Regions from separate parts of the Streptomyces sp. NPDC002698 genome, predicted to be linked through region 1. Evidence: riboswitches for the same ligand, from Rfam matches in the RefSeq annotation. Region 1 holds a riboswitch; each other region holds the start of a gene.
What was found. A riboswitch is a leader RNA that binds a small molecule or an ion and turns the genes downstream of it on or off. The one in region 1 is predicted to bind cyclic di-AMP.
Positions count from the first base shown of each region.

Region 2: linked by a shared signal. The riboswitch ahead of ACFYW9_RS26375 (peptidoglycan DD-metalloendopeptidase family protein) and the one ahead of ACFYW9_RS06500 (transglycosylase SLT domain-containing protein) in region 1 are both predicted to bind cyclic di-AMP.
Region 3: linked by a shared signal. The riboswitch ahead of ACFYW9_RS30965 (M23 family metallopeptidase) and the one ahead of ACFYW9_RS06500 (transglycosylase SLT domain-containing protein) in region 1 are both predicted to bind cyclic di-AMP.

Region 1 covers NZ_JBIAQM010000003.1:377,471-384,607, reverse strand. Annotated here, with positions in the region: gene recQ (DNA helicase RecQ) at 1-460, shown strand, start outside; gene fahA (fumarylacetoacetase) at 767-1,996, opposite strand; gene ACFYW9_RS06505 (HAD family hydrolase) at 2,607-3,416, shown strand; gene ACFYW9_RS06500 (transglycosylase SLT domain-containing protein) at 3,561-4,322, opposite strand; cyclic di-AMP (ydaO/yuaA leader) riboswitch at 4,326-4,486, opposite strand; partial or broken gene ACFYW9_RS06495 (CocE/NonD family hydrolase) at 5,307-6,410, opposite strand; gene ACFYW9_RS06490 (polyprenyl synthetase family protein) at 6,708-7,137, shown strand, end outside.
Region 2 covers NZ_JBIAQM010000021.1:27,247-34,383, forward strand. Annotated here, with positions in the region: gene ACFYW9_RS26355 (5-guanidino-2-oxopentanoate decarboxylase) at 1-827, shown strand, start outside; gene ACFYW9_RS26360 (Glu/Leu/Phe/Val dehydrogenase dimerization domain-containing protein) at 824-2,008, shown strand; gene ACFYW9_RS26365 (TetR family transcriptional regulator C-terminal domain-containing protein) at 2,152-2,772, shown strand; gene ACFYW9_RS26370 (SGNH/GDSL hydrolase family protein) at 2,995-3,780, opposite strand; gene ACFYW9_RS26375 (peptidoglycan DD-metalloendopeptidase family protein) at 4,052-4,984, opposite strand; cyclic di-AMP (ydaO/yuaA leader) riboswitch at 4,989-5,150, opposite strand; gene ACFYW9_RS26380 (tyrosine-protein phosphatase) at 5,792-6,589, shown strand; gene ACFYW9_RS26385 (DUF6126 family protein) at 6,613-6,729, opposite strand; gene ACFYW9_RS26390 (XRE family transcriptional regulator) at 6,756-7,137, opposite strand, start outside.
Region 3 covers NZ_JBIAQM010000030.1:21,018-28,154, reverse strand. Annotated here, with positions in the region: gene ACFYW9_RS30985 (MarR family winged helix-turn-helix transcriptional regulator) at 1-145, opposite strand, end outside; gene ACFYW9_RS30980 (dihydrofolate reductase family protein) at 228-1,370, shown strand; tRNA gene ACFYW9_RS30975 (tRNA-Met) at 1,466-1,539, shown strand; gene ACFYW9_RS30970 (PP2C family protein-serine/threonine phosphatase) at 1,950-3,011, shown strand; cyclic di-AMP (ydaO/yuaA leader) riboswitch at 3,315-3,471, shown strand; gene ACFYW9_RS30965 (M23 family metallopeptidase) at 3,483-4,520, shown strand; gene ACFYW9_RS30960 (aldo/keto reductase) at 4,645-5,589, shown strand; gene ACFYW9_RS30955 (PrsW family intramembrane metalloprotease) at 5,779-7,125, opposite strand.

The DNA of each region.
Region 1 (7,137 bases):
GCGGCGCGAGCGCGACGTGCTGCTGCGCAAGGAGGCGCCGAAGCCGGTCACGTCCCGGTCGTCGGCACCCAAGGGTGAGCGCAAGGCCAAGGCGGCGGTGGCCGAACTGCCCGCGGAGCTCGTTCCCGCGTTCGAGGCACTGCGCGCCTGGCGGGCGGAGCAGGCGCGGGAACAGGGAGTCCCGGCGTACGTCATCTTCCACGACGCCACGTTGCGGGAGATCGCCACGGTGTGGCCCACCTCCGTGAAGGAGCTGGGCGGTATCAGCGGAGTGGGCGAGAAGAAGCTGGCGACCTACGGGGAGGGTGTCATCGGGGTGCTCGCCTCGCTCGCCGACGGCACGCCCGCTGCCCCGGGGGACGGCGGCAGACCCGAGGCGGCGCCGGGTGCGGCGGCCGCGGCACCGGACCCGGACTGGCCCGAGCTGGACCAGGAGCCGGAGCCCGAGGACTGGATGTAGTCGGCCCGACGCAGAGGACCGGGGACAGGGGGGACGCTCTGCCGACCCCGCCACCCCGCCACCCCGTCGGCCCCGCCGGGGTCGCCGGACTCCGCGGGGCACGGTGGCCAGGATCCTGGCCACCGTGACACGGACTCGTTCCCGCCGGGAACCTCCGCGGGAGCCGCGCCCGAGGCGTCTCCGACCTCTGCCGGACCGCTGCCGGACCTCTGCGGGAGCTCTGTCGAGGTATCCCGAAGGCATCCCCGAAAGCTTCTGCCGGGGCCTCCTGATGGGGCCCGCCCCGGAGAGTTGCCCCGGAGAGTCCTACAGGGAGACGGCCGGTGTGATGCGGCCCCTGACCTCGCCGAGGCCCACCCGGGTCCCGCCCGGACCGGGGGCCCAGGCCGTCATGGTGACCTCGTCGCCGTCCTCGAGGAACGTGCGCTTGCCGTCGGGGAGTTCGAGGGCGTCGCGTCCGTTCCAGGTGAGTTCGAGCAGCGAGCCGCGCTCGCCCTCCGACGGGCCGCTGACGGTCCCGGACCCGTAGAGATCACCGGTGCGCAGGGAGGCGCCGTTGACCGTCATGTGGGCCAGTTGCTGGGCGGCCGTCCAGTACATGGTGGAGAAGGGGGGTTCCGAGACGACGTGGCCGTTGACGGCCACGGAGATCCGGAGGTCGTAGCCGCCCGGTTCCTCGGAGGCGTCGTCGAGATAGGGGAGGAGGGGGTGCGTGCGGACGGGCGGGGCCACCAGGGCGTCGTCGAGGGCGTCCAGCGGGGTGATCCACGCCGACACGGACGTGGCGAAGGACTTGCCGAGGAAGGGGCCGAGCGGGACGTACTCCCAGGCCTGGACGTCACGCGCCGACCAGTCGTTGAGCAGGCAGAGGCCGAAGACGTGGTCGCGGTAGTCGCCGAGGGACACCGGACGGCCCTGTTCCGAGGGGGTGCCGACCACGAAGCCGACCTCCGCCTCGATGTCCAGGCGGACCGAGGGGCCGAAGACCGGGGCGGCGTCCGCGGGGGCCTTGCGCTGGCCCGAGGGGCGGACGACATCCGTGCCGGACACCACGACCGTGCCGGAGCGGCCGTGATAGCCGATCGGCAGGTGCTTCCAGTTCGGGGTGAGGGAGTCGGCGGCATCGGGACGGAAGATCTGGCCGACGTTCCGGGCGTGGTTCTCGGAGGCGTAGAAGTCGACGTAGTCCGCGACGGTGAAGGGGAGGTGCAGCGTCACGTCGGTGAGCGGGTGGAAATGGGGAGCGAGGGTCTCCCGGTGGGCCGGGACGGTCACCCAGGCCGTCAGCGCGCGCCGGACATCGGACCAGGCGGTGCGGCCCGCGGCGAGCAGCGGGTCGAGGGTCGGCTGCGCGAGCAGCCCGGCGTAAGGGGAGCCGAGGGAACGGGCCGCCGCGCCCGCGTCGAGCACGTGGTCGCCGAGCCGTACGCCGACGCGTCGCTCGGGGTCGCCGGCCGGGTCGGTCAGGGAGAACACGCCGTACGGCAGGTTGTGCGGGCCGAAGGGGTCACCCTCGGGGACATCGAAGGGGGGCATCGGTTGGTGCCTCGCTTTCGGATTCGTACTCGCCATGTGATCCATGCGTTCCACGCGTTTCATGTGGTCGGGGCACACGTTACGGGGGAGTGTCCCCGCTGCGGCAGGGCCTAAAGGGTTTGCAATGTCCGTATTGGTCCCGCGCGGAGCCGGAGGTCGCTGGGCGGCGGGTGCGCCGAAGCCGGGTGACGGGTGCCGCTTCCCGGTTCCGTGGCCGCGCTTCACGGACCTGCTCCTGGCTGCCCGGGGCTGCCCGCGACTGTCTCGTACGGTTCCGTGGCGCACTTTCCGAGGCGGGAGGGGTTCGTCTCTGCCCGGCCCAACGAGCCTGTCCGCGAACGGACTTGCCGATGTCCGGCCCCGGCGGCCGGCGTGGTGCGGTACGGCGGCCGAGATGGCTTTCGGCGAGTTGGCCTTTGTCCAGGGGGTGTTGGGGAAATGTGGTCGGTCGTGTGCGGGAAAGTCGGTGTGGACGGAAGTGGAGCGTGGGTGATCCGAAGCGGTCGCAACGCGCTTACCACCGTGCGGTGAACGGCGATGCTGACGGGATACCGGACGTCGTCCGGTTCAGGCCGGGCCGATGAGTCGTTCGATCCGTATTCTTCGGATCATGGCCGCTCCGACTGCATATTCACTCATCGCCACTGACCTGGACGGAACGCTGCTGCGCGGCGACGACACACTCTCCGACCGGTCACGGGCCGCGTTGGCGAAGGTGACCCAGGCAGGTGCCCGGCATCTCGTGGTCACGGGCCGACCGGCACCGCGCGTGCGACCGCTTCTCGACGAACTCGGCGGCGAGGGACTGGCGGTGTGCGGGCAGGGGGCGCAGCTGTACGACGCCGGCGCGGACCGCATGCTGTGGTCGGTGACCCTGGACAGGGAACTGGCGGAGACGGCGCTCGGCAAGATCGAGGCGGAGGTCGGGCTGCTGTACGCGGCGGTCGACCAGGACGGCGTGGACGGGCTGACGCTCATCGAGCCGGGCTATGTCATGCCGCATCCGACTCTGCCGGCGGTGCGGGTGCCGCGCCGGGACGACCTCTGGGCGGAGCCGATCAGCAAGGTGTTGCTCCGTCACCCCTCCTTGTCCGACGACGAGTTGGCGTCGGCGGCACGGGGAGTGGTCGGTTCGCTGGCGACGGTCACCATGTCCGGTCCCGGCACCGTCGAACTCCAGCCATGCGGGGTGACCAAGGCGACGGGCCTGGCTCTCGCCGCGGCGCACCTCGGGCTCACCCCGGAAGCGACGCTCGCCTTCGGTGACATGCCCAATGACATCCCGATGTTCGACTGGGCGGCCCGAGGTGTGGCGATGGCCAACGCCCATCCGGAACTGAAGGCGGTGGCCGACGAGATCACCCTGTCGAACGAGGACGACGGGATCGCGGTCGTGCTGGAGCGCCTCTTCGGCTTCTAGCGCCGCGACAGGCGACGTTCGCCCCGTCGCGACGCCCGGCGCACCAGCAAAACGCACACCGGCCGACGCGACCGCGACGCACCCGCCGACGGGCCGGGAAGGCGCCGTCGGCGGGTGCGGAGGAAGACGGGGTGCGGGGTGCGATCAGTAGGCGCCGTTGACGTTGTCCATCGAGCCGTACTTGTCGGCCGCGTAGTTGCAGGCCGCGGTGATGTTGGCGACCGGGTCGTAGATGTTCCACGACGTGCCGGCCACGTGGTACGCCCGGAACGTGGGGTCGATCACCTGGAGGAGGCCCTTGGAGGGGATGCCCGCGGCGGCGTTGGAGTCCCAGTTGTTGATGGCGTTGGGGTTGCCGGAGGACTCGCGCATCACGTTGCGGTGGATGCCGTCGTAGCTGCCCGGGATGCCCGCCTTGGCCATGACGTCCAGGGATTCCTTGATCCAGCCGTCGAGGTTGTCGGCGTACGTCTTGGCGGAGGCCTGGGTGACGGTGGCCGCCTTGGGCTTGGCGACGGCGGTGGTCGCGTTCGCCGTGGTGCGGACGGTCGTCGACTTCAGCGTCTTCGTGCCCACGGTCAGCTTCAGGCCCGGACGGAGGTGGGCGGGGTTGTCACCGATGACCGCGCGGTTCGCCGCGTACAGCTTCTTCCAGCCGCCACTCTTGGGGTACTTCTTCGCCACCGTGGAGAGCGTGTCGCCGGCGACCACCTTGTAGGTGACGAGCTCCACGTTGGGAACCACCGCGGTGTGGGCGGCCTGCGGGGCCTGCGCCGGGGTGGCGGCGCTGGCGCCGGTGGCGCTCACGAGCGGGAGGGCGAGGGCGATGCCGCCCGTTCCGGCGGCGATCATGCCCCGGGTGATGACGTTGGTCTTCATGCGGCGGTGCTTGCCTCGTACGGGCATGACGAATGTCCTCTCCGACGCCTGCGAGGTGAGCTGTCGGGTTCGGGCGGGAGATGCCCGGCCGCGCTGTTGGCACGGCTTCACCCCAAGCCGGTCCGGTGTGCCCGGATCGGCGGCTTACCTGTGGTTCCCCCGCTCCTGCCGTGCGTGGGTCGATGGGTTGCCGGGCGGCGGCAGGATTCGGCGATCCGCCCGGGTTCGACCAGAACGTATGCGAGAGCACATGTCCGAAACAAGACGAGATTTGACCGCGAAGATCGCTTTCTCCTGGTTGATGCACAGGCGAAAAGTCCGATTGCGCCGGAATTGGATCCTCAACTTGCCTTTGGCAAACGGGTTGGGCCGGGAAGGGCGCGCGGCGGGGGTCCGGTTCGCCGGTGACTCAACTCACGAGACCAAAGAGCATCAAGGCGGCATGAGGGGTAATTCGGGCATTGCGCTTGCGATGGAAGCCGTCGCCGAGCTCTTCACGGGGTGCTGAGCGGCCCCTGGTGTGGCGGGAATTGTGGCGCGGGACACATCGGGAACGCGTCCGCCCGGCGGTGGGAGCGCCGCCTGCATGCGAGCCGAAGCCGCCCGGACGCGAGCCGAGGCCGCCCGGACGTAAACCGAAGCTGCCCGGACGTGGTCCGAAGCCGCCCGGACGTGGTCCGGACTCGGGCCGGTGGGCGGTCAAGTGCGCCTCGTGCCACCGGTGTTCGGTACGGGAGCGTCCTGCCGCCGTCCGGCGCGCGGTGATACGCCGGGGCCCGCGCCGTGAGCGCGTCGCGCCGGCCCGGGCCTGGGGTGCGTGTGGATGCGTAGCGGTCCGGGGAGTGAACTCCCGTGCTGGTGCGCCCGGTCAGCCAGCTGTGCGCGGAAGCGCTTCTCCCGGGTCCGGTGGAAGACGACCTCGTCGCCGTCCTCGCGGACGGGTTCGTCGGTCGTGACGAAGTCCTGTGCGCCGCAGGTGGCCGAGGTGGCCGAGGTGTCCGACTCCGTTGCCCGTATGGGGAGTTGCGGGACGCTGCCGATCGGCTCCAGGGTGAAGCCCGCCTCCGAGCCCGGCTGGGGCCGGATCCAGGGTCGGTACGCGGAGGAGACGCCCAGCCGGATCCGATGGCATGCCGGGAACGCGTAGCCGATGGCGTTCAGGTCGAGCACCACGTTCTCCGTGGTGCCCGGCTCCCGGGGAACCGCCCGGCCGGGGCCCCGGCACGCCGAGAGGTTCAGGACGCCCCGGAGCGCGTACGCGACCGGGGTCACCGAGGGTGAGGGCCGGGCCGGGTCGCTTACCCGGTGGCCGGGGATCCGCGCGTGCACCGTCGCCGGAGGGTGCGCGTCCATCACGTACGAGCGCGGAAGGGGGACGGAGAGTGCGTCCGTCTCCTTGTCCCTGAGCCAGTGGTCCCACCGGCGCGGCGTCTCCTGGAGGAAGCCGATGGCCGGTCCCGGCGGCAGGCCCCGGTCCGGGTACTGGCGGGACCAGGAGCCGATGAGACCTCGTACGCGGTCCGGCGGCGGGTTCCGCACCGGACGCGGCACCGTGTCGCGGTGCGGGTCGTGCCGGCCGCCGACCGCGAGGACCGCGGCGCGGACGGCCCCGTACTCCTTGCGGAGGCTGTCGTGGCGCCGGTGCGCGTCCCTGGTCCGGTGCGCCGGCCGGGTGTGCGCGGCGCGGACGATCGCTTCCAGCCGTTTCTCCCGCATGCTCCGCCACATGCCCTCGCCCCCGTGTGCGGGGTCCGGCGGGCGGCGAAGGCGAGCGGTCGGGCCGACCGAGTGTGAGTGGCGACCGGGCATGCGTGTCGACATTGCCGTGGCCGCGTACATCCACGCGGACGGAGGCGTGGCCGTGCCCGGCGTACCAGGGGTGGCGCTGCTGGTCCCGCGGGGCCGTCCAGTCGGTCAGGCGGTACGGGAGGTGCTCCAGGGGTGCTGGTACGGACTCCTCGGTCCGGCGGCCGCCGGACCGAGGAGTCCGGACGGGTGCCGCCCGGGAGAGGGATGAGGGCGTCCTCGTGAGTGGGTCTCGTAAGGGAAGGGCGTACGGATGTGCGTGAGCGTCACCTCGGAGGACGGAATCACGGGTATTTCGCCGCATGTCATCGTAAATCGTTTCACATCATCCGATCATGAACATACAGTCGGTGGTGGGATGGCGCCCGTGAGCCGGGGTACCCGCCGTTGGGGCACGCAGGTGCTTCCCGTGTGCCTTCCGGGTGTACTCGCGCCCACCACCTGGCGGAGCGAAGTGGACCGGGGGACGGTGGGCGCTCGCGGTGATCGAAACGTGACCGGATACGCTGACTTGAGTGATGGCAGCGACACATCGACAAACCGTGTCATCGACCGAATGATCGACCGAGTTCGCCATGTGATCGTCAGCAGACAGGAGAACCTCTCGTGACCGTCGTCGGGCCGTTCGGGCTGAGCGTGCGGGACCAGGCTCTCGAAGCCGATGTCCAGGCCGGATTGGCGGCTGTCGAGGAGGGTTTGCTCGAAGCCACCAAGAGCGAGGTCCCGTTCATCACGGAAGCCGCCCAGCACCTCGTGCGCGCCGGCGGCAAGCGGTTCAGGCCGCTGCTCGTGATGCTCGCCGCGCAGTTCGGCGACCCCTACGCGCCGGGTGTCGTGCCCTCGGCCGTGGTCGTCGAGCTGACCCATCTCGCCACGCTGTACCACGACGACGTGATGGACGAGGCCGAGGTCCGGCGCGGGGTGGCCAGCGCCAACGCCCGCTGGGGCAACTCGCTGGCCGTCCTCACCGGCGACTTCCTCTTCGCCCGCGCCTCCTACATCCTGGCCGACCTCGGACCCGAGGCCGTCCGGATCC
Region 2 (7,137 bases), on a different contig from region 1:
CGGAACGCGACGCCGTGCTCGCCGTGGGCACCGAACTCGCCGAGTCCGACTTCTGGTCCGCGCCGCCCGTCCTGAACGGCGCGCTGATCCGGGTGGACCTGGACCCGGACCAGATGTACGCGGGGCTCGCCGCGGACTTCGCCGTCGTCGGCGACGCGCGGCTCTCCCTGACGGCCCTGCTCGCCGCCGTCGGGCGACCCGGCGGCACCGACGGATACGCGCGCGTGCCCGTCGAGGACCCCGTCCGGCGGGCGGCGGCCCTGCGGGCCGCGCGGAACGCCGAGACCGCCGCACGCGACGCCCGCTGGATCCCCTACCTGCGGGCCGTCCGTTCCGTCCTCGCCGACGACGCCGTGATCACCTCGGACAGCGCCCGGTGCTGCTACTACGGAGCCCTCCCCCACCTCCCGCTCGGCCCCGCGGGCCGCTATCTTCACCCGACCGGCTACGGCACGCTCGGCTACGCTCTGCCCGCGGCGATCGGAGCCAAGGCGGCGTGCCCCGGCCGCGAGGTCGTGGCGCTCAGCGGCGACGGCGGCCTCCAGTTCACCGTGCAGGAACTGGCGACCGCGGTACAGCTCCGCCTCCCGCTGCCCGTCGTGGTGTTCGACAACGGCGGCTACGGAGAGATCCGCGACGAGATGGCCGCCCGGGGCGACACCCCCACGGCCGTCGACCTCGCTCCGGTCGACCTGCCCGCCCTGGCCCGCGCCTACGGAGGGCAGGGCACGCACGCGTACGGCCCGGACGAGCTGAGCGCCGCGCTCGCCGAGGCCCTGCGCACCCCCGGCCCCACCCTGATCGCCGTCCCCGAGGAGACCCCATGACCGCCGCCGCCCCCCTGATGACGCTCACCTGGACGGACCATGTCAGCGGCCGTCAGGGATTCCTCGTCGTCGACCGGCTCGTGCGGGGCGTCTCCAGCGGCGGTCTGCGGATGCGGCCCGGCTGCACGCTGGAGGAGGTCGCCGGACTCGCCCGCGGCATGACCATGAAAGAGGCCCTGCACTACAACCCCGAGGGCCGGTACATCCCGCTGGGCGGCGCCAAGGGCGGGATCGACTGCGATCCCCAGGACCCGGCGGCGTACGGCCTGCTGGTGCGCTATCTGCGCGCCATGCGTCCCTACATCGAGGCCTTCTGGACCACCGGTGAGGACCTCGGGCTCACCCAGGACCTGGTCGACCGGGCCGCCGCGGAGGCCGGCCTCGTCTCGTCCATCCAGGCCGTGTACCCGCTGCTCGACGACGAGGCGGCGGCCCGGAAGCGGCTCGCGGACGCCTTCGCGGTCGAGGTGGACGGCATCGGTCTCGACGAGCTGGTCGGCGGCTGCGGAGTCGCCGAGTCGGTGCTCGCCGCGCTGGACCGGGCCGGGACACCGTACGCGGGCACACGGGTCGCCGTGCAGGGGCTCGGCACCATGGGCGGGGCCACCGCGCGCTTCCTCGCGTGCGCGGGACTCAGGATCGTGGCCGTCGCCGACGTCAAGGGAACCATCGCGAACCCGGACGGCCTCGACGTCGAGGCACTGCTCGCGGCACGGGACGCCTACGGAACGGTCGACCGCGCGGTACTGCGCCCGGCAGACCGCGAACTCCCCGGTGACGCCTGGCTGTCCGCCGATGCCGAGGTCCTGGTGCCCGCCGCGGTCTCGTACGCGATCGACACGGCGAACCAGCGGGAGATCACGGCCCGTTGGATCGTCGAGGCTGCCAACATGCCCGTCCTCGCGGACGCGGAGGAACTGCTCGCCGCGCGCGGGATCACCGTCCTGCCCGACGTCGTGGTCAACTCCGGTACGAACGCCTGGTGGTGGTGGACCCTGTTCGGCGACATCGGCGCCGACGCGGACGAGGCGTTCGCCCACACCCGGCGCTCCATGCGCGCCCTGATCGACCGGACGCTCGCGCGCGCGGAGGCCGACGGCACGACCCCGCGGGCCGCCGCCCACGCCATCGTCACCGACCGGCTGCCGGTCATCGCGGAGCGGTTCGGCTGGTACCGCTGAGGAACGCGGCGCCGGGCCGGGGGCGGCGATTCCTGCCGCGAGGAGAGTTCACCGGCCGACGGCGGGCGCGGCCGGCCGGAGCCGGCCCGGACCCGCTCCGCTCCTGTCGGGGCTTCCGGCAAAGGGCTGTGTAGGGTTGCCGCGTGGCGAGAGTCCGGTTGAGCGTGGCGGAGCGGCGTGAGGAGTTGCTGCGCGCCGCCGTGGAACAGATCGAGGCGCGAGGCGTCGCGGCGGTACGGATCGCCGACGTGGCCTCGGCCCTCGGCGTGAGCAACGCGCTGGTGCTGTACCACTTCTCGACGAAGGAGAAGCTGGTCGCCGCCGCGTTCACCTACGCGGCCGAGGACGACCTCGCCCATCTGCGCAAGCTGCTCGGCCGCCGTACGACGGCGCTGCGACGCCTTCGGGCCGCCGTGCGGTGGTACGCCCCGACGGGCCAGGCCAAGGGCTGGCGCCTGTGGATCGAGGGCTGGGCGGTCGCCCTGCGGGAGCCCGCGCTGCGCGAGGTCACCCGTGATCTCGACCGGCAGTGGAAGGCCGCGATGACCGAGGTGATCGCGGAGGGCGTGGCCGCCGGCGAGTTCCGCTGCCCGGACCCCACGACCGCGGCCCTCAGGCTCACGGCGCTGCTGGACGGACTGGCGGTCCAGATGACGGCGTACTCCGGAGCGGTGTCACGGGCGCGGACCCAGGAATGGGCGGACGAGGCACTCGCCCGCGAACTGGGCCTGGAACGCGAGGCGTTGATGGCGGCGGTGCGCTAGCTGACACGGCGCCGGTCCCGTACCGGCCCCGTACCGCGCTTCGCCCGCTCCCCGGCGTGGACCGCCGGGCGGGTGGTCGTCCCGGATCCCGTCGGGAGCGGCCGGTACCCCTGATCCGCACCCGGCCCGGGGCGCCGCGGCCACCGGGACCGGGCCGGTCGGGCGCCCGGGTACCGGTCCCGACCGGCCCGGCCGGCCCTGCCGACCGGGCCGGCGCAGGTCTCAGGCGACCGACTCGATGCGCATCTTGATGTCGTCCGGGGAGAGGGCGCCCTTGGCCGCGACGTGATCGCCCGAGGACTCCCCGCGCAGCCGCCGTCCGATCCACGGGACGAGGTACTCGCGCGCCCACTGGATGTTGTCGCGGCGCACCTCCAGCGTGCCGCGCGGCGGGAGGGGCGGCCAGGGCTGGTCCGGGTCGGCCGGGACCTCCAGGCCGAGTACCTGTCCGGCACGGAGCGCCACCCGGGTGTGCCCCTCGGGAGAGAGGTGCAGCCGGTCGCCGTCCCAGGCCCGGCGGTCCTGGATCGTCTTCAGGGACCAGAGGTCGAGGACGGGACAGCCGTAGCGGTCCGCGATGGCACGCACATGCCCGTTGTAGGTGGCGATCTTGCCGCGCAGGTGCTTGAGCACGGGGACGCCACGCGTGTCGAAGCCGGTGGTCACCATGACGGTGCCGACGGCGGAGGTGAGGTCGACGATCGCGCGCTCGAAGCGTTCCGCGACCTCGTCGGGGTCGGTGCCGGGGCGGATGATGTCGTTGCCGCCTGCGCAGAACGAGACCAGGTCCGGGCCGAGTTCCTTGGCCCTCTGGAGCTGGGACTCGACGATCTGGTCGAGCAGTTTGCCGCGCACGGCGAGGTTGGTGTAGCCGAAATCGCCTTCGGGCCTGCGGTCCGCGAGAAGTACCGCGAACCGGTCCGCCCAGCCGACGAACGCTCCGTCGGGCCCAGGGTCGCCGACGCCCTCGGTGAAGCTGTCCCCCACCGCCACGTACGACCCGATCACTGATCTGTTGTCACTCTTCGAATCGTCTGCCACATGGAGCATGATTCACCTTTTGATGTGAGCTACGCGACCGTAGGGAAGGGTTGACGGCCGGTGAGATAAGCCACTCGCCAAGCATTGGTCAACTATGGAATAAGGCTCGCGTCAAGGATGTTGAAGCAGCGATCGCCCAGGGGCCGTTGCCGCGGGCACACCGAAGGCCGGACCCGGGGGATCGAGGGGTCCGGCCTTCGGAGATCTTCCTGCCGTCAGGAGCAGGAGGCTGGGGGGGTCAGCCCACGGCGACACCGTGCGAGCGCAGGTACGCGATCGGGTCGACGTCGGAGCCGTAGTCCGGCGTGGTGCGGATCTCGAAGTGCAGGTGCGGTCCGGTCACGTTGCCCGTGGCACCGGAGAGACCTATCTGCTGCCCCTCGGTGACGGTCTGCCCCGCCGAGACGGACAGCGACGACATGTGGGCGTACTGGGAGTACTTGCCGTCGGCGTGCTGGATGACGACCTGGTTGCCGTAGGCGCCGCCCCAGCCCGCGGAGACGACGGTGCCCGCGGCGATGGACTTGAGCGTGGTGCCGGTCGGGATCACGAAGTCCACGCCCGTGTGGTAACCGCTGGACCACATGCCGCCCGCCACCTTGTAACCCGTGCCGACGGAGCTGCTCGCGACCGGCAGGGTGTAGCCGGACGAGGTGCCGGTGGAAGGGGCGGCGGAAGGGGCGGTGGAAGGAGTGGCGGAAGCGGTGTCGGAGGGGGCCGTGTCGGCGGCCTGGGTCGCCTGACCGGCCTTCGCCGAGGTGGTCGTCCGGGCGGCCGAGTGCGTGGCCGAGTGCGTGGCGGCCTTCTTGCCGAGCGACAGCTCCAGACCGGGGTGGATCAGCGACGGGTCGCCGCCGATGGCGGAGCGGTTGTCGGCGTAGATCTTCTTCCAGCCGCCGCTGACGTTCTGCTCGTCGGCGATCTTCGAGAGGTAGTCGCCGGACCTCACCGCGTACGTCTTCGTCCCGGCGGCCTTGGCGGCCTTCTTCGCGGGAACGGCGGTCGCGGCCTTCTCGACATGGTGCGCGACGGCGGTGGCCGGGGTCGCGGCGTGGGCGCCGGTGGCTCCCATCAGGGGCAGCGCGAGTGCGGCGCCACCGGTTCCGGCCACGGCGATCGAGCGGGTGAAACGCAAGGACTTGGGACGGCGGTGCTTACCCTTCGCGGGCATGACGAATTCCTCTCCGGCGCCTGCGGGGTGAGCTGTCGGGTGCGGGCTGGAGATGCCCGGCCACGCTGCTGCGCGGCTGTACCCCTAGCCTGTTCCGGAAAAGAACCGGACCAGGCGCGGAACCTGTGGGTCCCCCGCTCCTGCCGTGTACGGGTGAGTGTGCGGATTCCGGGCGGCGGCAGGATTGGGCGTCCGTCCGGATTGAGGCAGAACGTAAGCGACATGAGAGCGCGTCGACAACTATGTGCGGTTTCTGTGCGCTCGCCTTTCTTGATCCATGCGGAAACCGCCGTCACCCTCCGTGGAGCGACGATCTTCCCGACCTCTCAACCCACCTGTAAATCCAGGCAGGTTGAGTAATGAGGACGGCAACGCATCGTCACGAATATGACGCTCCTCACGCGACTCGCCCCAGGGCGCCCTATTCCAGGGCTAGTTGTAACGAAGGCACCTATTCGGACAGAACAGACAGATGCTGCATGAGCGGATATCCGGTACATCCGGATCCCTGTACGGAATGACGCGCAAAACGACACCCCCTCATGCCCTGTTTCGCCTCGATTGCCCCATGGGATCGAGGCGGCCAGAAGCGCGCGACCGGTCCATCGCGGGATTCAAACACGCATTCGACATCAGATGTCACAATGCGTCGCTCCCAGGGCGTTCCGTCCGGAAGGCATCGGCTGTGGACAACTCATTGCCCGAGGAACCCATGTCGTATCGTCGGGAGCGCGAGCCGGTACAACTGCCGACGAGCGGCGCCGAGTCCAGCACGGCGACGCCGGCGGCCGAATGGGAGGAGCCCCCGTGACGCAGCAGGTCCCGTCGACCGAGCCCGAGCTCGGCGGAGTGCGCAACTTCCGCGACGTGGGCGGACTGCCCACCGCGGACGGCCGGCGAGTGCGTCATGGGCACCTGTTCCGCAGCGGCCACCTCGCCCACGCCACGGAGGAGGACGCCGCGTTCCTCGCCTCCCTGGGTCTCCACACGATCTTCGACTTCCGTAATGCCGCGGACCAGAAGCTGGAGGGCCCGGACGTCGAACTGCCGGGCGTGCGGAACGTGAACCTCCCGCTGAGCGACCCCGCGGACGGCAGCGAGTTCTGGAAGATGGTCCGCGACGGCGATCTCGACCAGCTGCGCGCGATCCTCGGCGACGGCAAGGCCGAGAACCGGATGATCAACTCCTACCGCACGATCGTCAGGGAGCGCACGGCCGAGCACTCCCAGGTGCTGCACGCCCTGGCCGACGACAGTGTGCCCGCGCTGATGCACTGCGCGGCGGGCAAGGACCGTGCCGGGCTGTCCATCGCGGTCACCCTGCTCGCCCTCGGCGTCGAGCGCGAGGCGATCGTGGCCGACTACCTGGAGTCGAACGCCGCGCACCGCCGTTACAAGGTGCACCGCAACGGCTCCTCGGCCGGTGCCTACTCCCCCGAGGTGATGGAACTGCTCAGCCCGCTGTTCGACGCGCGCGCCGCGTACCTGACGGCCGCCTTCGAGACGATCGAGGAGACCTGGGGCAGCGTCGAGGTCTATCTGGAGCAGGGCCTGGGACTGACGCCGGAGCTGCGGGAACGCCTGCGCGGGCGGCTCCTGGACTGAGCCGCCCGCCGGGACCGGACCCCCTACTGGTTCTGCGCGCCCAGCGTGAAGAGCAGGTAGATGAAGGCCGCGAACAGGTGGCCGACGGCGACGTAGATGATCAGCCGCACCCACAGGGCGCGCGGGAACCTGTCCTCCATGGAGCGGCGGCGTTCTGTGGGTTCGGTCATGACGTCTCTCCCGAGGTGGGGTGGCCCGTCGCCGGGCCGAGGCACAGCGCGGCGACGGGGCTCTGCAGCAGGGTGTGTACGAAGAGGAGCTCGGCTCCGTCGCGTTCGGCGGCGGCGATGCGGTGCGGGGTCAGCGAGTCGAAGTGGGCGCTGTCTCCCGGCGCGAGGACGTGCGCGGTGTCCCCGAGGCGCAGACTGAGCCGCCCCCGGAGGACGTACAGCCACTCCTCGCCCGGGTGGACGCGCACGATGTCGCCCTGCGAACCGTACGGGACGTGCACACGCAGCGCCTGCATGCCGCGGCCCGCGGAGCCCGCCTGCCAGTAGGTCCAGCCCCCGGCCGGGGCCGGTTCCATGGCGGCGGCCCGTACGATCGCG
Region 3 (7,137 bases), on a different contig from region 1:
GCTTGGCCAGGATGGAGTAGTAAAGGTGGGGCATCCCCGCCTCCGCCTGGAGCCGGCGGTCGATGGCGTCCTCCAGGAGGGAGCTCGCGGAGAGGTACGAGCGCCAGGCGTGCTGTTCGTCGGCGGTCAGCCAGCGGGTCGTCATGAGACCAGTCTAGGTATTGTTTAAAACTTGAACCACTGCGCTCGAATCTCACCGCGCGCGTGCGACCGGAGGAAGCGTCCCGATGCCCCGTCCCTACGTCCTGCTGTCCGCCGCCGTCTCCCTCGACGGCTTCCTGGACGACACCGGCCCCGAGCGGCTGCTGCTCTCGGGCCCGGCCGACTTCGACCGGGTCGACGAGGTGCGGGCCTCCAGCGACGCGATCCTGGTGGGCGCCGGCACCCTGCGCACGGACAATCCGCGGCTCCTGGTCAACTCCGCCGAACGGCGTGCGGCCCGTGTCGCCGGCGGCCGCCCCGAATACCCCCTGAAGGTCACCGTCAGCGGTTCCGGTGAGCTCGACCCGGGGGCCCGGTTCTGGCACACGGGCGGCGAGAAGATCGTCTACACGACGGACGAGGGCGCGCTGCGGGCGTCCGCCCTGCTGAAGGGGATCGTCGGCGTGGACGTCGTCCCGACCGGACCCGGACTCGACTGGCGTGTGCTCCTGGAACACCTCCACGACGTACGGGGGGTGCGCCGCCTCATGGTCGAAGGGGGTGGCAAGGTCCACACCCAGCTCGTGCGCGAGGAACTCGCCGACGAGCTCCAGCTCGCCGTCGCCCCCCTCTTCGTCGGGCAGCCGGACGCGCCGCGGCTGTTCGGGACCGGGGAGTACCCCCTGGGCCGGATGCGGCTGGTGGAGACGCGGCCCGTCGGCGACGTCGTGCTCATCCGCTACATCCCCACCGCGCCCGGCACCGGCTCGCTCGCCTCCGCCGCGGACCGGCGGTGGCTGGAGCTCGCCTGCGAGCTGGCGGAGCTGTGCCCGCCCTCGAAGACCGCGTTCAGCGTGGGCGCCGTCGTGGTCGCGGCCGACGGGACCGAGCTGGCCCGGGGCCACTCCCGCGAGGGCGGCGATCCCGTCGTGCACGCCGAGGAGGCCGCCCTCGCCAAGATCGGCCCGGCCGATCCCCGGCTGGCCGCCGCCACCGTCTACAGCAGCCTGGAACCGTGCGCCCACCGCGCCTCCCGGCCCGCTCCGTGCGCCCGGCTCATCCTGGACGCCGGTGTGCGACGGGTCGTCACCGCCTGGCGCGAGCCCGACACGTTCGTCAGGGACGCCGACGGGAACGGGCTCCTCGCCGCCGCGGGCGTCCAGGTCGCCGTCCTGCCCGAGTACGCGGACCGCGCCAAGGCCCCCAACCGGCACCTGGTGGCCGGGTAGAAGCCGGGGAGAAGCCGGGTGCCGGCGCCGCTGGAGGGGTGCGTTTAAACGGGTGTGCTCCGGGTCCCGCGGATGGCGTACACTGGTTTCAACGACGCGGGGTGGAGCAGCTCGGTAGCTCGCTGGGCTCATAACCCAGAGGTCGCAGGTTCAAATCCTGTCCCCGCTACTGAAGGCCAAGGGCCGGAACTCGGATTCACGAGTTCCGGCCCTTGGTGTTTGCCCCACCGGTTCCGCCGGCCGCTCCAGGCTCTTTTCCGGCTTCCCTCCGCCTTCTCCCGCCGCCTTTCGGCCGCTTCGCCTTCTTCCGGCCGTGGTCCTCCGGAACCGGTCCCGTTTCGCGCGGTCCTTCGGGCCGGTCCCGGTTCGCTCCGGCGGGCGGTGTCCTCCCCCGGTCGGGCCACACAGGTCGCCCGCCGCCCCCGTACCGGTTCTTCTGGACGGGTGGCGGGGCAGCGGGCGGGTGAGCGGCGGACCGGACAGCCCCGTGACCGGGCCGACCGGCCGTCCCGCGGTGTCCGCGGGTCCGGGAGCGTCCCGCCACCCGGTCCGGCGGCGGGAGCGGAGCCGCGCGGGATCGTGTACGCACGCGCCTTCGTCCGGGCCCTGCCCGTGCTGTTCGTCGCCGCCGGGGTCGTCTACGACTACCTCACCCCGGCGGAATTCACCGCGACCCCCCTGTTCGCGGCCGCGCCCCTGGTCGCCGCACCCCTCCATTCACTGCGCGGAACCGTTCTCGCCGGCGTCCTCGCCGTCGGCGCCGTGCTCGTCACCCACCTCGCCCTCGGCATAGTCCTTCAGGTCGACGCGGTCACCGAGGTGGTCACCGTGGCGATGGCCGCGGTCCTCGCCGTCCTCATCAACACGGTCGTCCGGCGCGGCGACGAACGGCTCGCCTCCGTCCGGGAGATCGCCGAGTTCGCGCAGCGCGCCGTGCTGCCCGAGCCCGAGGCGCGGATCGCCGGACTGGAGGTCGCGGCCCGGTACGAGGCGGCGCAGGAGGACGCGTTCATCGGCGGGGACCTGTACGCCGTGCAGGACTCCCCGCACGGTGTACGGCTGGTCGTCGGGGACGTGCGGGGGAAGGGGATGACCGCGGTGGCCACCGTCGCGACGGTGGTCGGGGCGTTCCGGGAGGCGGCCGAGCAGGAGGCGACCCTGGAGGGCGTCGCGGAGCGCCTGGAGCGGGCGCTGAAGCGCGCGGGCACCCGGCGCGACAGCGTCGACGCGGCCGAGGGGTTCACGACCGCGGTCCTCGCCGAGATCCCGCACGGCGAGGACGTCGTACGCGTCGTCAACCGCGGCCACCCGCCGCCCCTGTTGCTGCGTCCCGACGGCACGCTCCTCACCCTCACCGCCGAGTCCTTCGCGCTGCCCCTCGGGATGAGTGAACTGGGAAGCCTGCCCGCCCCGACGGTGCGGGAGGGATTTCCTCGCGGGGCGACGCTGCTGCTGCACACCGACGGACTGTCCGAAGCCCGTGACGCGCGGGGGGAGTTCTTCGATCCGGCCGCCTGGCTGGCCGGACGGGCCTTTCCCTGCCCCGACACACTGCTGACCGCCCTCTTCGAGGCGGCCCGCCTGCACACGGGCGGCGCGCTGACGGACGACATGGCGCTGCTCGCCGTCCGGCGCCCGTGACGGGTGCTCGCCGAGGGGGGCACCCGTCGTCCGGGAGGTCTTCCACCCCCTGGGCGACGGCTTTTCCGGGCTCGGTCACGAGCGGTGACCGGACGGTGTCCCTCCGCGTAGCACCTGACTCACCGTCAGGGAAACCCGTGTCGACACCGTGAGGTCAACTCGCCCGTTTTTCATCGCTCATGACCCCAAAGTCCTGGCCAAGAGCCGTTAATGATCAGTCGGAACAGCTTGGAATTCGGTGCCTGGGTCTATTAACGTTCGATAACGCAGCGCGGTCGTCACAACCGTCACAAGAGGCGGCTCCGTGCGCACGCGCCGAATCCCGTAAGGGAACCGGGGAACCAACTCGTGGGGTGAATCGGGCGTATTCCGCCGTGGAAGCACGGTGGCCGTACGCGCGTAGGAGACCTTCCTGCTCCGAACCCGTCAGCTAACCCGGTAGGCGGCAAGGAAGGAAAGGAGTGCGCTCACGTGGCGTCCAACCGGCCCGCTCAGCCAACCCCGTTCGCGCCGAACGAAACGCACACCTTCGGCTACGGCAAGGACGAGGGTCCCTGGGAGGAGTGGAATCCCACCGCGGATTCCGTCGCTCCCGTCCGCGGCCGGCACCGCACGGGCAAGCAGCGCGGCGGCGGCGGACTCGCCCGTAGCTCCACGGTTCTCGGCGTCGGCGTCATAGCCGCCGTCGGAGGCGGCGGCATCGCCAGCGCCGCTCCGGACAAGGCGCCCGTCTCGATCTCGATGCCCGACCTGTCGTCGGTCACCGAGTCGGCCAGGGCCCTGATATCGGACGGCGGATCCAGCGCTCCCAAGGGCTCCACGGCCCCGTTCACCACCGCCGGCCTGACCAGCGCCGACGAGGCCCAGGGCACCACCGACGCCGGTGAGGCGCTGCGCGACCGCATCATGCAGCAGGCCCAGGCGCAGCAGAACCAGGCCGACACCGCCACGCAGAAGGCCGCCCAGACGGTCGCCGCGAAGAAGGCCGTCGACCTCGCCGTCAAGCAGCAGAACGAAGCCGAGGCCAAGGCCGACGCCGCGAAGGAGAAGGCGGAGGAGGCGGCCAAGGCGAAGGCCGAGCAGGAGCGCCTCGCCGAGCTCGCCAAGAGCTACTCGCTGCCGACGTCCTCGTACACGCTGACCTCGACCTTCGGCGAGGCCGGTGCCCTGTGGTCCTCCGGTTACCACACCGGACTCGACTTCGCGGCGCCCACCGGCACGCTTCTCAAGGCGATCCACAGCGGCACCATCACCGAGGCCGGCTGGGCGGGAGCGTACGGCTACCGCACGATCCTCACCCTCGACGACGGTACGGAGCTGTGGTTCTGCCACCAGTCGTCGATCAGCGTCAGCGTGGGCCAGAAGGTCGCCACCGGTGATGTCATCGGGCGCGTGGGTGCGACGGGCAACGTCACCGGGGCGCACCTGCACCTCGAAGTGCACGCCGGCGGCGCCGCCACCGGCATCGACCCGATGGCGTGGCTCCAGAGCAAGGGCCTCAACCCCTGATCTCCGATCTCCGGCAGCCCTGACGTCAACCCCCCCGACGTCAGGGCTGTCGGTCGTCCCGGTGCGGACGACGGCCCGGGTGATTGCGGAATACATCCATCCGGGCCGGGTGTTGAGCCCGTACATGACTTCTCTTCGCAAGCTCGGTTCGTCCGACCTCGAGGTCTTCCCGCTCTCCCTCGGGGGCAACGTCTTCGGCTGGACGGCCGACGAGACCCGGTCCTTCGCCGTGCTCGACGCCTACGCGGCCGTCGGAGGCAACTTCCTCGACACGGCCGACTCCTACTCCGCCTGGATCGAGGGCAACGAGGGCGGCGAGTCCGAGACCATCATCGGCAAGTGGCTGAGGACCCGCGGCAACCGCGAGGACATCGTGGTCGCCACCAAGGTCAGCCAGCACCCCGCGTACCCGGGTCTGTCCGGTGCCAACATCAAGGCCGCGGCCGACGCGTCGCTGCGCCGCCTGGGCACCGGCCACATCGACCTCTACTACACGCACTTCGACAAGCCGGACGTGCCGGTCGAAGAGATCATCGGTGCCCTCGACGAGCTGGTGACGGCCGGCAAGGTGCGGTACATAGCCGCCTCCAACATCTCTCCGGAGCGGCTGCGGGAGTCCCTGGAGTTCTCCGACCGCGAGGGTCTCGCGCGGTATGTCGCGCTCCAGCCGCACTACAACCTCGTCTCGCGCGACACCTACGAGGGCTCCCTGCTGGAGGTCGCCTCCCGGGCCGGTCTGGCCGCCGTCCCGTACTTCGCGCTCGCCTCCGGTTTCCTCACCGGCAAGTACCGCCCCGGCACGACGGTCGACTCGGCCCGGGCCGCGGGCGCGGCCAAGCACCTCGACACGGAACGCGGGCCGCTGGTCCTCGCCGCCCTCGACGAGATCGCCGCGGCCCACGGCGTCGCCGTACCGACGGTCGCCCTCGCCTGGCTGGCCGCACAGCCGACGGTCGCCGCGCCCATCGCCTCCGCCCGCACCGTGGAGCAGCTCCCGGCCCTGCTGGGGGTCGCGGACCTGGTGCTGACGGACGAGGAACTCACGCGCTTGACGCAGGCGTCGGCGTAACGGCCGTGGCGCGGGCACGCGGACCCGGGGTACCCCCGCCGGTCCGTGGCGCGGGCGCGGGACCGGTGGTGCGGGACCGGCCGGTCCCGGGCGTCGGGCCCCAGGGCCCGTCGTTCGGATCAGGTGGCGCCGAGGTGCGGTGCCTTGTCGGCTGCCCCGCGTCCCGCCGCATGATCCGAACGTCGGGCCCTAGGAGCGGTACGGGTTGTACGCGGGATACGGGGCCGGCGCGGGTGCCTGTGCCGGTGGGCCGTAGGGCCGGGCCGGCGGGGCGATGTAGCCGTACCCGGGGGCCGGCCAGGGCGGCGGTGCGGGCAGCGGTGCCGTGGCGCGGGCCGCGTAGGTGAGGGCCGGACGGGCGATCTCCCGGCGGCGCCACAGCTCGTCGAGCAACTCGCGCTCCCGTACGACGAAGTCGGCGCCCGCACGGCCCCGTCGCCCCCGGTGGCGCAGGAACGCCAGCGAGGTCGCGTACGCCTCGTACTCCGCCACCGAGCGTGCCGCGCTCTTCCCGAAGTGGTGGCCGGCCCACTCGCGCGCGAGCTGCCGCGCCCGCATCGAGCCGAGGACCCACGGCTCGGCCGCGCCCAGCCAGCCGGCGGCGGTGTACACGGGCAGTTCGGCGCGCACGGTCCGCAGCTCGCGCTGCCGGGTCCAGACGACCAGCCAGGTCAGCAGTCCGAACGCGGGCACCATGAACGCCGCGTACACACCGAAGAACCCGAACGGGCCGAAGCCCGCCGAGCCGTTCCAGATCGCGTGCATGCCCATCGCGAGCAGCAGTCCGGCGATGGGCAGCAGCACCCGGCGCGCGTGCTGGCGTTCGCCGGACAGCGCCGCGAAGCCGAAGCCGATGCCGGTCAGCACGGTGAACAGCGGATGCGCGAAGGGCGACATCACCACCCGGACGAAGAACGTCGCCGCGGTGACCGAGGCGAGCCCGCTCTCCCCGCTGAGCTGGTCGGTGCCGAACGCGGTGCCGAGATAGAGGATGTTCTCGGTGAAGGCGAAGCCGGTGGCGGTGACCCCGGCGATGACGACACCGTCGACGATCCCCGTGAAGTCCCGTCTGCGGAAGAGGAAGACGAGCAGGACGGCCGCCGCCTTCGCCGACTCCTCGACGACGGGCGCTATGACGGTCGCGCCGAGCGTGTCGGCGCCGGAGGGATCCGCGGTCGTCATGGCTATCCAGCGGGTCGCGAAGCTGTTGGCGACGATCGCGATGAGCGCGGCCGCGCAGGCGCCCCAGGCGAAGGAGAAGAACAGGTTGCGCCAGGGGCCCGGTTCGACCCGGTCCAGCCACCGGAAGGCGGCTATGAGCAGCGGCACGGGGAACACGGCCAGTCCGAGGCCGACCAGGAAGCCCTCGGTCCCGGTCTGTTCGCGGACGAGGGCGAGGATCACCAGACCCGACATCGCGAGCAGTGTGATCAGCGCTCCGTACCGCACCCAACCGCGCTGCCACCAGTGCGGATGTCGCAGCGCAGGTCCGGCGGGGGCGCCGGGCCGGTTCGGGTACGGCGGATGGATGGCCACGGCATTGACCCT